DNA from 3 places in the Streptomyces sp. FIT100 genome. Region 1 is predicted to be linked to each of the others. Evidence: riboswitches for the same ligand, from Rfam matches in the RefSeq annotation. Region 1 holds a riboswitch; each other region holds the start of a gene.
The links. Region 1 has a riboswitch for thiamine pyrophosphate ahead of KK483_RS26360 (thiamine ABC transporter substrate binding subunit). Riboswitches for the same ligand answer to the same signal wherever they lie in the genome.

Region 1 (3,244 bases):
CGACCAGGTCGGCGTCGCTGCGGGCCAGGCCGGCGGTCACGGTGCGGATCGTGACCCGGCGGCCGCGGGTGCCCGTCGCGCGATGTACGAAGACCGGCGCGGTGCCCGTGCCCCCCGGCCGCGGTGCTTCGTGGTTCACAGCACACCCAGGTCATTGTCGGGGCGGCAGTACGGGCAGGCGGCGACGCCGTCCTCGGTGAGGGCGCGGAGGGCCTGCTCGCGGGTCAGGACCTTCGTGGACGTGCCGGCCATACCGCAGTCGTTCCCGTGGACGGGGTCCGGCGCGGGCCCGCCGCCCGCCCGTCGCACCGAGAGCTTCCAGCCGGGCTCGGGTGAGGGCAGCGCTCGCGACGCCCGTACGGCCGCCGCCGCCTCCTTCCGCTCCAGCTCCGCGACGGTCTCGTCGGTGCGGCACAGCTGCCGGACGAGCCATTCACGGACACTGTGCAGACGCTCCAGACGCGACACTTTTTCGGACACGGGTTCGATTCTAGGTGCCAGGTGGCCCCCAGTGACAGCCCGCCCGAGCGGGGCGCTCGTCGAAGCGCCGGACGGCGACAACGCCCGCCGAGCCGGGCCGTCCGACCGACGCCACCGGGCCACCGGATTCCGTCTGCGACACTGGATGCACCATGCCCAAGCCCGGAGAACTCACTTTCGTCGCCCCGCGCGGAGCCAAGAAGCCCCCGCGGCACCTCGCCGACCTCACGCCCGCCGAGCGCAAGGAGGTCGTCGCCGCGATCGGCGAGAAGCCGTTCCGCGCCAAGCAGCTGTCGCAGCACTACTTCGCGCGGTACGCCCACGACCCCGCCCAGTGGACCGACATCCCCGCCGCCGCGCGCGAGCGGCTCGCGTCGGAGCTGCTGCCCGATCTGATGTCCGTCGTCCGGCACATCTCCTGCGACGACGACACCACCCGCAAGACGCTGTGGCGGCTGCACGACGGGACGCTGGTCGAGTCGGTGCTGATGCGCTACCCGGACCGGGTCACGATGTGCATCTCCTCGCAGGCCGGCTGCGGCATGAACTGCCCGTTCTGCGCCACCGGCCAGGCCGGGCTCGACCGGAACCTGTCGACCGCCGAGATCGTGCACCAGATCGTGGACGGCATGCGGGCCCTGCGTGACGGCGAGGTCCCGGGCGGCCCCGCCCGGCTCAGCAACATCGTCTTCATGGGCATGGGCGAGCCGCTCGCCAACTACAAGCGGGTCGTCGGCGCCATCCGCCGGCTCACCGACCCCGAGCCGGACGGGCTCGGCATCTCGCAGCGCGGGATCACCGTCTCCACCGTCGGCCTCGTCCCGGCCATGCTGCGCTTCGCAGACGAGGGCTTCAAGTGCCGTCTCGCCGTCTCGCTGCACGCCCCCGACGATGAGCTCCGCGACACCCTCGTGCCCGTGAACACGCGCTGGAAGGTCCGGGAGGTGCTGGACGCCGCCTGGGAGTACGCGGAGAAGTCCGGCCGCCGGATCTCCATCGAGTACGCGCTCATCCGCGACATCAACGACCAGGCGTGGCGCGGTGATCTACTCGGTCGGCTCCTCAAGGGCAAGCGGGTCCATGTCAACCTGATCCCGCTCAACCCGACGCCGGGCTCGAAGTGGACGGCCTCGCGCCCCGAGGACGAGAAGGCGTTCGTCGAGGCCATCGCCGCCCACGGCGTGCCGGTGACGGTCCGGGACACCCGGGGGCAGGAGATCGACGGAGCGTGCGGACAGCTCGCCGCTTCCGAGCGTTGACCCCCGTGTAATCTGAGTCGAACAATTCTCATAATCCGACAGGGGAGCGCCACAGCGCTGAGAGTGCGGTGACCGTCAGACCGCAGACCCTCTGAACCTCGCCCCGGTCATTCGGGGTAGGAAGTTCGGACGTTACTCAAGCTGTTGCGCCCTGCCCGGATCCCGAACGCGGGACCCGGGCAGGGCCGCGTCTCTTCCTGGCCACCCCCAGGAGGACATCTCAGTGAGCACCACGAGCACCACGAGCACCACCAGGAACACCAAGCGGCTCGCCGCAACGGCGCTCGCCGCGGCCCTGGGCGTCAGCGCCCTCGCGGCCTGCGGGGGCGCGTCCGACGACGCCGCCTCCGGTTCCGGTTCCGGCAAGGGCTCCAAGACCGTGACGCTTGTCAGCCACGACTCCTTCAACGCCACTCCGGCGGTGCTCAAGGAGTTCACCGAGCAGACCGGCTACACGGTCAAGGTGCTGAAGAGCGGTGACGCCGTCGAGGCGCTCAACAAGGAGATCCTCACCAAGGGCTCCCCGCAGGGCGACGTCTTCTTCGGCGTCGACAACACCACCCTCTCCCGCGCCCTCGACAACGGTCTCTTCACGCCGTACGAGGCCAAGGGCCTGGACCGGGTCCCCGAGAGCGCCCAGCTCGACAAGGGCCGGCACCGGGTCACGCCCGTCGACACCGGCGACATCTGCGTCAACTACGACAAGAAGTACTTCGCCGACAAGAAGCTGGCCCCGCCGGTGACCCTCGACGACCTGGCGAAGCCCGCCTACAAGGACCTCCTCGTCGTCGAGAACGCCGAGCGCTCCTCGCCCGGCCTCGGCTTCCTCCTCGGCACCGCCGCCGCCTACGGCGACGAGGGCTGGCAGGACTACTGGAAGAAGCTGAAGGCCAACGGCGTCAAGGTCGTCGACAGCTGGGAGCTCGCCTACAACCAGGAGTTCTCCGGCTCGGCGGGCGGCAAGGCCGCCAAGGGCGACCGGCCGCTCGTCGTCTCGTACGCCTCCAGCCCGCCCGTCGAGGTGCTGTTCGCGAAGCCGCAGCCCAAGGAGGCGCCGACCGGGGTCGCGACCGGCACCTGCTTCCGCCAGACCGAGGCCGCGGGCCTGCTGAAGGGCGCGAGGAACGAGGCCGGGGGCAAGGCCCTGCTGGACTTCCTGATCAGCAAGAAGTTCCAGGAGGACATGCCGCTCCAGATGTTCGTGAACCCGGTGGTGAACGACGCCGAGGTGCCCGCGCTCTTCACCGAGTTCGGTGCCGTGGTCGACAAGCCGCAGACCATGGCGCCCGAGAAGATCGCCGACAGCCGTGACCAGTGGATCCAGTCGTGGTCCTCGCTCGTCCTGAAGTAGAAGCGACCGAAGCGGGCAGGACACTCCGCGGGAACGCGGCACGGCTCGCCCTGATGGCCGTGCCCGCCGCGTTCTTCGCGGTCTTCTTCGCCTACCCCGTGACCGCGATCGTCGGCCGCGGGTTCACGGCGGACGGGGCCTGGCGGTTCGGCCG
Region 2 (3,244 bases), 3.9 Mb from region 1:
TGCACCGCGGTCAGCACCTCGACCCGGTCGCCCTCGCGGAGCGGCGTCGCGGACCATTCGCCTCGCGGGACCACCGTCTCGTTCAGCGCGGCCGCCACCCCGGACGGGGCCCCGGTCAGCGTCGCGACCAGCGCGTCCAGCGTCGTACCCGCCGCGACGTCACGCGGCTCTCCGTTCACGGACACGGTCACCCCGTCGTTCACGGACACCGTCATGCGGACACCTCCTGGCGTGCGGCGGAGAAATGGCGGGAGGAGAAGCGGCCGGGGGCGAAGGGGCGGGCCTCGTCCGGTACCTCGCCGGTGGCCAGGAGGTCCGCCATCACCTCGCCGGTCACCGGGGTGAGCAGGACGCCGTTGCGGTAGTGCCCGGTGGCCAGCAGCAGTCCGGGCAGCTCCGTAGGCCCGAGCAGCGGGGCGTTGTCCGGTGACGCGGGCCGCAGCCCGGCCCCCGTCTCGGTCAGCGGCAGCTCGGTGAGGCCCGGCACCAGCTCGTGCGCGTCACGCAGCAGCTGGTAGACGCCGCCCGCCGTGACCGTCGTGTCCCAGCCGAGCTCCTCGCTCGTCGCGCCCACGACCAGCTCCCCGCTCTCGCGCGGCACGAGATAGACGTGGCTGCCGCGCACCACGGCCCGCACCGTCCGTGACAGGAAGGGGGCGTACTGCGCGGGCACCGTCAGCCGCAGCACCTGCCCCTTCACCGGGCGTACCGGCGGAAGTACCTGCTCCGGTACACCGTGCAGCCGGCCGCTCAGGCTGCCGCCGGCGAGCACCACCTGCTCGGCCGCCACCTCACGGCCCCCGGCGAGCACGGCCCCGGCCGCCCGGTCCCGTACCACCGACAGCCTCTCCGCCCAGTCGCGGTGGAAGACCACGCCGGCCCGCTCGCAGGCCACGACCAGCGCCGTCGCCAGCCGTCGCGGATCGATCTGGTGGTCGCCGTCCACCCGCAGCCCGCCCCGCACACCGGGCGCGAGCATCGGCTCCAGGCGCCGGCACTCCCGGCCCGTGAGCCACTCCGAGTCCAGCCCGCAGCGGCTCTGGAGCGCGTGCAGCTCGCGCAGGGCCGCCCGGTCGTCCGTGTCGAGCGCGACGGCGAGGGTGCCGCAGCGGCGGTAGCCCGTCTCCAGGCCGCTCGCCTCCTCCAGCTCGGCGACGAACTCGGGGTAGCGGCGCACGGAGGCGAGATTGAGGGCGAGGAGCGTCTCCTCGCCGTAGTGGAGCTCCGTGACGGCGGCCAGCATGCCCGCCGCCACCTGTGCGGCCCCGCCGCCCGGCGCGGGGTCGGCGAGCGCCACGCTCAGCCCGCGCCGGGCCGCCCGCCAGGCCGTGACGAGGCCGATGATGCCGCCTCCGATGACGAGGACGTCCGACGACGGTCCTGAGGACGACCGCCCTGAGGACGACGGCCCCGAGGGCGACGGCCCTGAGGACGACGAACGTGGGGACGGTCGTGAGGACGACGGCCCTGAAGGCGCACGTGACTCCGTTGACGTACGTGAATGCATGGGCGCTCAGCCCCTCCCTTCGCCGGCATGACCCGGATCAGGTTCGTACGGTCGGAGGCCGCTCCAGCCTCCCTCTCAGCCCGCTGCGTCCGGGCTCCCGCGAGTAGCAGTACGGTGGCCAGCCTAACCCCCGCCCCCAACTCGCAGTAAGGGAGCCCGCGCTGTGGCCCGCTCGCCGACGGACTTTCCCCCTCGCCTTCGGCTGGGGGGACCCCCATCGCCCCGGTGGCCGACCAGGCGCCAGGCCAGGTCGGTACGCGCACCCGGTTCGCGTACCACGAGGAGGGCGGCCGGATCTGGGCCGACTACGCGGGCGGCGACGTGGTCCGCGGGTATCTCGTCGGCACGCGCGACGGCGACAGGACCGACTTCCGCTACGTCCAGCTGAAGCAGGACGGAACGACTTCTTCCGGCCACTGCGTCTCCACCGTCACCGAGCTGCCCGACGGGCGGGTGCGGCTGGAGGAGACCTGGGAATGGGAGTCGCAGGCGGGCCGCGGCACGAGCGTGGTCGAACAGCTGCCTTCCTGACGGATCATCACGTGGTTAGGGTGGCCGCGTGAGCGAGCAGACAACGCCGAGCGGCCACGGCCGCAGCAGGGTCGTCATCGTCGGCGCGGGCATGGCCGGCGTACAGACCGCCGTCGCCCTGCGCGAACAGGGCTTCACCGGCACCGTCACCCTGATCGGCGCCGAGCCGCACCAGCCGTACGACCGGCCGCCGCTCTCCAAGGCCGTCCTGCTCGGCACCGCGGAGGGCTCCGCCCTCGACGTCGACTTCGAGGCGCTGGCGGTCGACCTCCAGCTCGGCCGCGAGGTCAGCGGGGTGCGTCCCGGCGCCCATGAGCTCGACACGCCGGACGGGCCCGTTCCGTATGACGTCCTCGTCATCGCCACCGGCGCGGAGCCCATCGCGCTCCCCGGCACCGAGGGCGTCCCGGGCGTCCATCTGCTGCGCACGCTCGACGACGCGGAGCGGCTGCGTCCGGTGCTCGAGAACAAGCACGACATCGTGGTCGTGGGCGCCGGCTGGATCGGCGCGGAGTTCGCCACGGCCGCCCGCGAGGCCGGCTGCGAGGTCACCGTCGTCGAGGCCGCCGACCGCCCGCTGGCGGGCGCCCTGCCCGCCGAGGTCGCCGCGCCGATGGCCGACTGGTACGCCGAGTCCGGCGCCCGGCTCCTCACCAACGCCCGCGTCGCGGGCGCCGAGCCCGGCACGGTCGTCCTGGCGGACGGGCGCAGGCTGCGCGCCGGGGCCGTCGTCGTCGGCATCGGCGCGCGCCCCGCCACGGGCTGGCTCGCCGGCTCGGACATCGTCCTCGGCCCCGACGGCTCCATCACCGCGGACGAGCGGCTGCGCACCTCGCTGCCCGATGTGTACGCGGTCGGGGACTGCGCCTCCTTCCCCTCCCGCCGCTACGGGGAACGGCTCCTCGTGCACCACTGGGACAACGCGCTCCAGGGCCCGCGCACCGTCGCCGCGGACGTCGTCGCGGGCGAGGCCGGACAGCCGCCCGCCGTCCCAGCGGTCTACGACCCGGTGCCGTACTTCTGGTCCGAGCAGTTCGGCCGCTTCGTGCAGTACGCGGGCCACCACGAGGGCGCCGGGACGCTCGTGCGGCGCGGCGACCCGGCGGCCGGCTCCGGCTGGTCGGTCCTGTGGCTGCGCGACGGGGTGCTGGTCGCGCTGCTGGCCGTCGGCAGGCCCCGGGACCTGGCCCAGGGGCGCAAGCTCAT
Region 3 (3,244 bases), 1.9 Mb from region 1:
TGAAGAGCGAGCCGAGCAGCCCGATCAGCAGCAGCGAGATCAGTGTGCCGATCACCGCGACCGACGTACGGGCGGACAGGCCGTGGCACATGTACAGGGCGATGAGCATGATCGCGCTCGCCCCGACGACGGCCACGATCAGTGGATTCGAGCCCTGCAGGATCGCCGGCAGGATGAACAGCGTCAGGACGGCGAAGCTGATGACCAGCGCGATCAGTGCCATGACCCCGCGCATCCGCCCCACCGCGACGACCACGATGGCGAAGATCCCGGCGAGCAGCGTCATCGGGAACTGCCGGTCCACGTCGGCGACCGAGTACTGCAGATCGCGCGGTGCGTCGGGCGCGTACGCCACCACGACGCCCTGGCCCTCGTGCAGTTGGCGCGTCGAGTCCGGCTGCACGATCTCGGTGAACGTACGGCCCGCGTCCTTGCCGCTCGTGACCTCGACGGTCGCCTTCCCGCACGTGCCCTGCTGGGAATTGACCGCTTCCCGGCCCTCGGGCGTCGAGGTGTCGCCGGTCGGGGGCACCTGCCCGGCGTTCACGTCCTCGCAGGGGACCTGCTCGACCTCCACCACCTTCGCCGACTCGGTCTGCCGGTCGAAGCCGACACCCGTGCGCTCGTGGCCCGGTGCGCCGCCCGGCCAGAGGACGACGAGCCCCACCGCCACGGCGGTGGCGAAAGGAATCAGCACCGCGGCGATGACCCGCTGGAGGTGGCGGGAGACGGGCGCGGCCGGGCCATGACCGTGCGCATGGCCGTGGTCGTGGATGCCGGAGCGGTCGGCGGCCCGGTCGTCCGCCCGGCCGTCCGTGCTGCCGGGCCTGCGGCCGTCCGGTTCGGGGCTCTGCTGCGAGGAAGTCACCGACCGATCATCGCAAGAACGGAAGGGGCCCACTGTTCAGCACGCCCGATATGGCGCTAGCGTGGTGGGACCTTTGCACACGCGGGAGCTCGGAGCACCGGGCTGAGAGGGCGCTGACCTCCGTACATCCGTACGGGAAAGCTGCGCCGACCGCCGAACCTGTTACCGGGTAATGCCGGCGTAGGGAGTAGGTCTCATGACCACATCGGACACGCGCACGCCTGCCTCCAGTTCGTCCGAGGCCGGGAAGTCCATCGGCTGGCACAAGGGATACGTCGAGGGCTCGCGCCCCGACATCCGGGTGCCCGTCCGCCAAGTGCACCTCACCAACGGCAAGGACGTGACCCTGTACGACACGTCCGGGCCGTACACCGATCCGAACGTCGGGACCGACGTCCGCCGCGGGCTGTCGCCGCTGCGGGAGAACTGGATCATCGGTCGCGGCGACACCGAGGAGTACGCCGGCCGTCCCGTCCGCCCCGAGGACGACGGCATCAAGCACACCTCGCCGCGCGGCGGGCTGCGCAACCTCGACGCGGTCTTCCCCGGCCGCCCGCGCCAGCCCCGCCGGGGCCGCGAGGGACAGGCCGTGACGCAGCTGGCGTACGCCCGCCGTGGCGAGGTCACGCCGGAGATGGAGTACGTGGCGATCCGGGAGAACGTCTCGCCCGAGGTCGTGCGCGAGGAGATCGCCGCCGGGCGGGCGGTCCTTCCGGCGAACGTCAACCACCCGGAGACCGAGCCGATGATCATCGGCAAGCGGTTCCTGGTGAAGGTCAACGCCAACATCGGCAACTCCGCCGTGACCTCCTCCATCGAGGAGGAGGTGGAGAAGATGACCTGGGCGACCCGCTGGGGCGCGGACACGGTCATGGACCTCTCCACCGGCCGCAATATCCACACCACCCGCGAGTGGGTGCTGCGCAACTCCCCCGTGCCGATCGGCACCGTCCCGCTCTACCAGGCGCTGGAGAAGGTCGACGGCAGCGCCGAGGAGCTGAGCTGGGAGATCTACAAGGACACCGTCATCGAGCAGGCGGAGCAGGGCGTCGACTACATGACGGTCCACGCGGGCGTGCTGCTGCGGTACGTGCCGCTGACCGCCCGCCGCAAGACCGGCATCGTCTCGCGCGGCGGCTCGATCATGGCCGCGTGGTGCCTCGCGCACCACAAGGAGTCGTTCCTGTACGAGAACTTCGAGGAGCTCTGCGAGATCCTCGCGGCGTACGACGTCACGTACTCGCTCGGCGACGGCCTGCGGCCCGGCTCGATCGCGGACGCCAACGACGAGGCGCAGTTCGCCGAGTTGAGGACCCTCGGGGAGCTCAACACGATCGCCAAGCGCCACAACGTGCAGACGATGATCGAGGGCCCGGGGCACGTCCCGATGCACAAGATCAAGGAGAACATCGACCTCCAGCAGGAGATCTGCGAGGAGGCTCCCTTCTACACCCTGGGGCCCCTGACGACCGATGTGGCTCCCGCGTACGACCACATCACCAGCGGCATCGGCGCCGCCATGATCGCCTGGTGGGGCACGGCGATGCTCTGCTACGTCACGCCCAAGGAGCATCTGGGCCTGCCGAACCGGGACGACGTCAAGACCGGCGTCATCACCTACAAGATCGCGGCTCATGCCGCCGATCTTGCCAAGGGGCACCCGGGCGCGCAGGAGTGGGACGACGCCCTCTCCGACGCGCGCTTCGAGTTCCGCTGGGAGGACCAGTTCAATCTGGCCCTCGACCCGGACACGGCACGGGAGTTCCACGACGAGACACTGCCGGCGGAGCCGGCCAAGACCGCGCATTTCTGTTCCATGTGCGGGCCGAAGTTCTGCTCGATGAAGATCTCGCAGGACATCAGGCGCGAGCACGGCGGCGAGCTGAAGGCCGACGAGATCGAGGCGGGCATGGCGGAGAAGTCCGCCGAGTTCGCGGCGGCCGGGAGCCGGGTGTACCTGCCGATCGCGGACTGAACCGGCGCCGGTCCGTGTGCGCGGTGGAGGCCCCGTCCGGGTCTCCACCGCTCGACGGCGGTAGCGCCGCCGCCGACAGCGGCAGGGACTGAGGCGACCATGGCGAGAGCCGACGGTCCCCGGTGGCCCCCGCTGCTGTCGGCTATTCCGGCTGGTGTTCCGGAGGGCCGAAGTCCGGGCTGGTGAAGTCCGGGCTGGTGAACGTCGGGCGGGAAGTGGTCGAGGACCCCTCGCTGGGGCTGGAGAAGTCGGGTCCGCTGTAGCCGACCTTGGGGATCCGGTTCATCCGGCGGGGCGGGCCGGGGGAGGCCGGGTCGGCGCTGGGGTCGGCGAGGGCGGCGCGCAGGAACGGGACGACACCGCGCTCCAGGAGCGCGTGGCGCCATGCCTCCCGGGCGCGG

Region 2: it holds a riboswitch for thiamine pyrophosphate, as region 1 does, so the genes downstream of both, thiO (glycine oxidase ThiO) here and KK483_RS26360 (thiamine ABC transporter substrate binding subunit) in region 1, are expected to answer to the same signal.
Region 3: it holds a riboswitch for thiamine pyrophosphate, as region 1 does, so the genes downstream of both, thiC (phosphomethylpyrimidine synthase ThiC) here and KK483_RS26360 (thiamine ABC transporter substrate binding subunit) in region 1, are expected to answer to the same signal.

Annotation. Positions count from the first base shown of each region.
Region 1 covers NZ_CP075715.1:5,822,395-5,825,638, forward strand. Annotated here, with positions in the region: gene KK483_RS26345 (hypothetical protein) at 1-40, opposite strand, end outside; gene KK483_RS26350 (DUF6233 domain-containing protein) at 136-480, opposite strand; gene rlmN (23S rRNA (adenine(2503)-C(2))-methyltransferase RlmN) at 633-1,739, shown strand; TPP riboswitch at 1,770-1,880, shown strand; gene KK483_RS26360 (thiamine ABC transporter substrate binding subunit) at 1,963-3,090, shown strand; gene KK483_RS26365 (iron ABC transporter permease) at 3,144-3,244, shown strand, end outside.
Region 2 covers NZ_CP075715.1:1,921,505-1,924,748, reverse strand. Annotated here, with positions in the region: gene thiS (sulfur carrier protein ThiS) at 1-215, opposite strand, end outside; gene thiO (glycine oxidase ThiO) at 212-1,507, opposite strand; TPP riboswitch at 1,505-1,618, opposite strand; gene KK483_RS08325 (hypothetical protein) at 1,733-2,038, shown strand; gene KK483_RS08320 (NAD(P)/FAD-dependent oxidoreductase) at 2,067-3,244, shown strand, end outside.
Region 3 covers NZ_CP075715.1:3,914,606-3,917,849, reverse strand. Annotated here, with positions in the region: gene KK483_RS17575 (YibE/F family protein) at 1-868, opposite strand, end outside; TPP riboswitch at 940-1,072, shown strand; gene thiC (phosphomethylpyrimidine synthase ThiC) at 1,065-2,843, shown strand; gene KK483_RS17565 (hypothetical protein) at 2,986-3,244, opposite strand, start outside.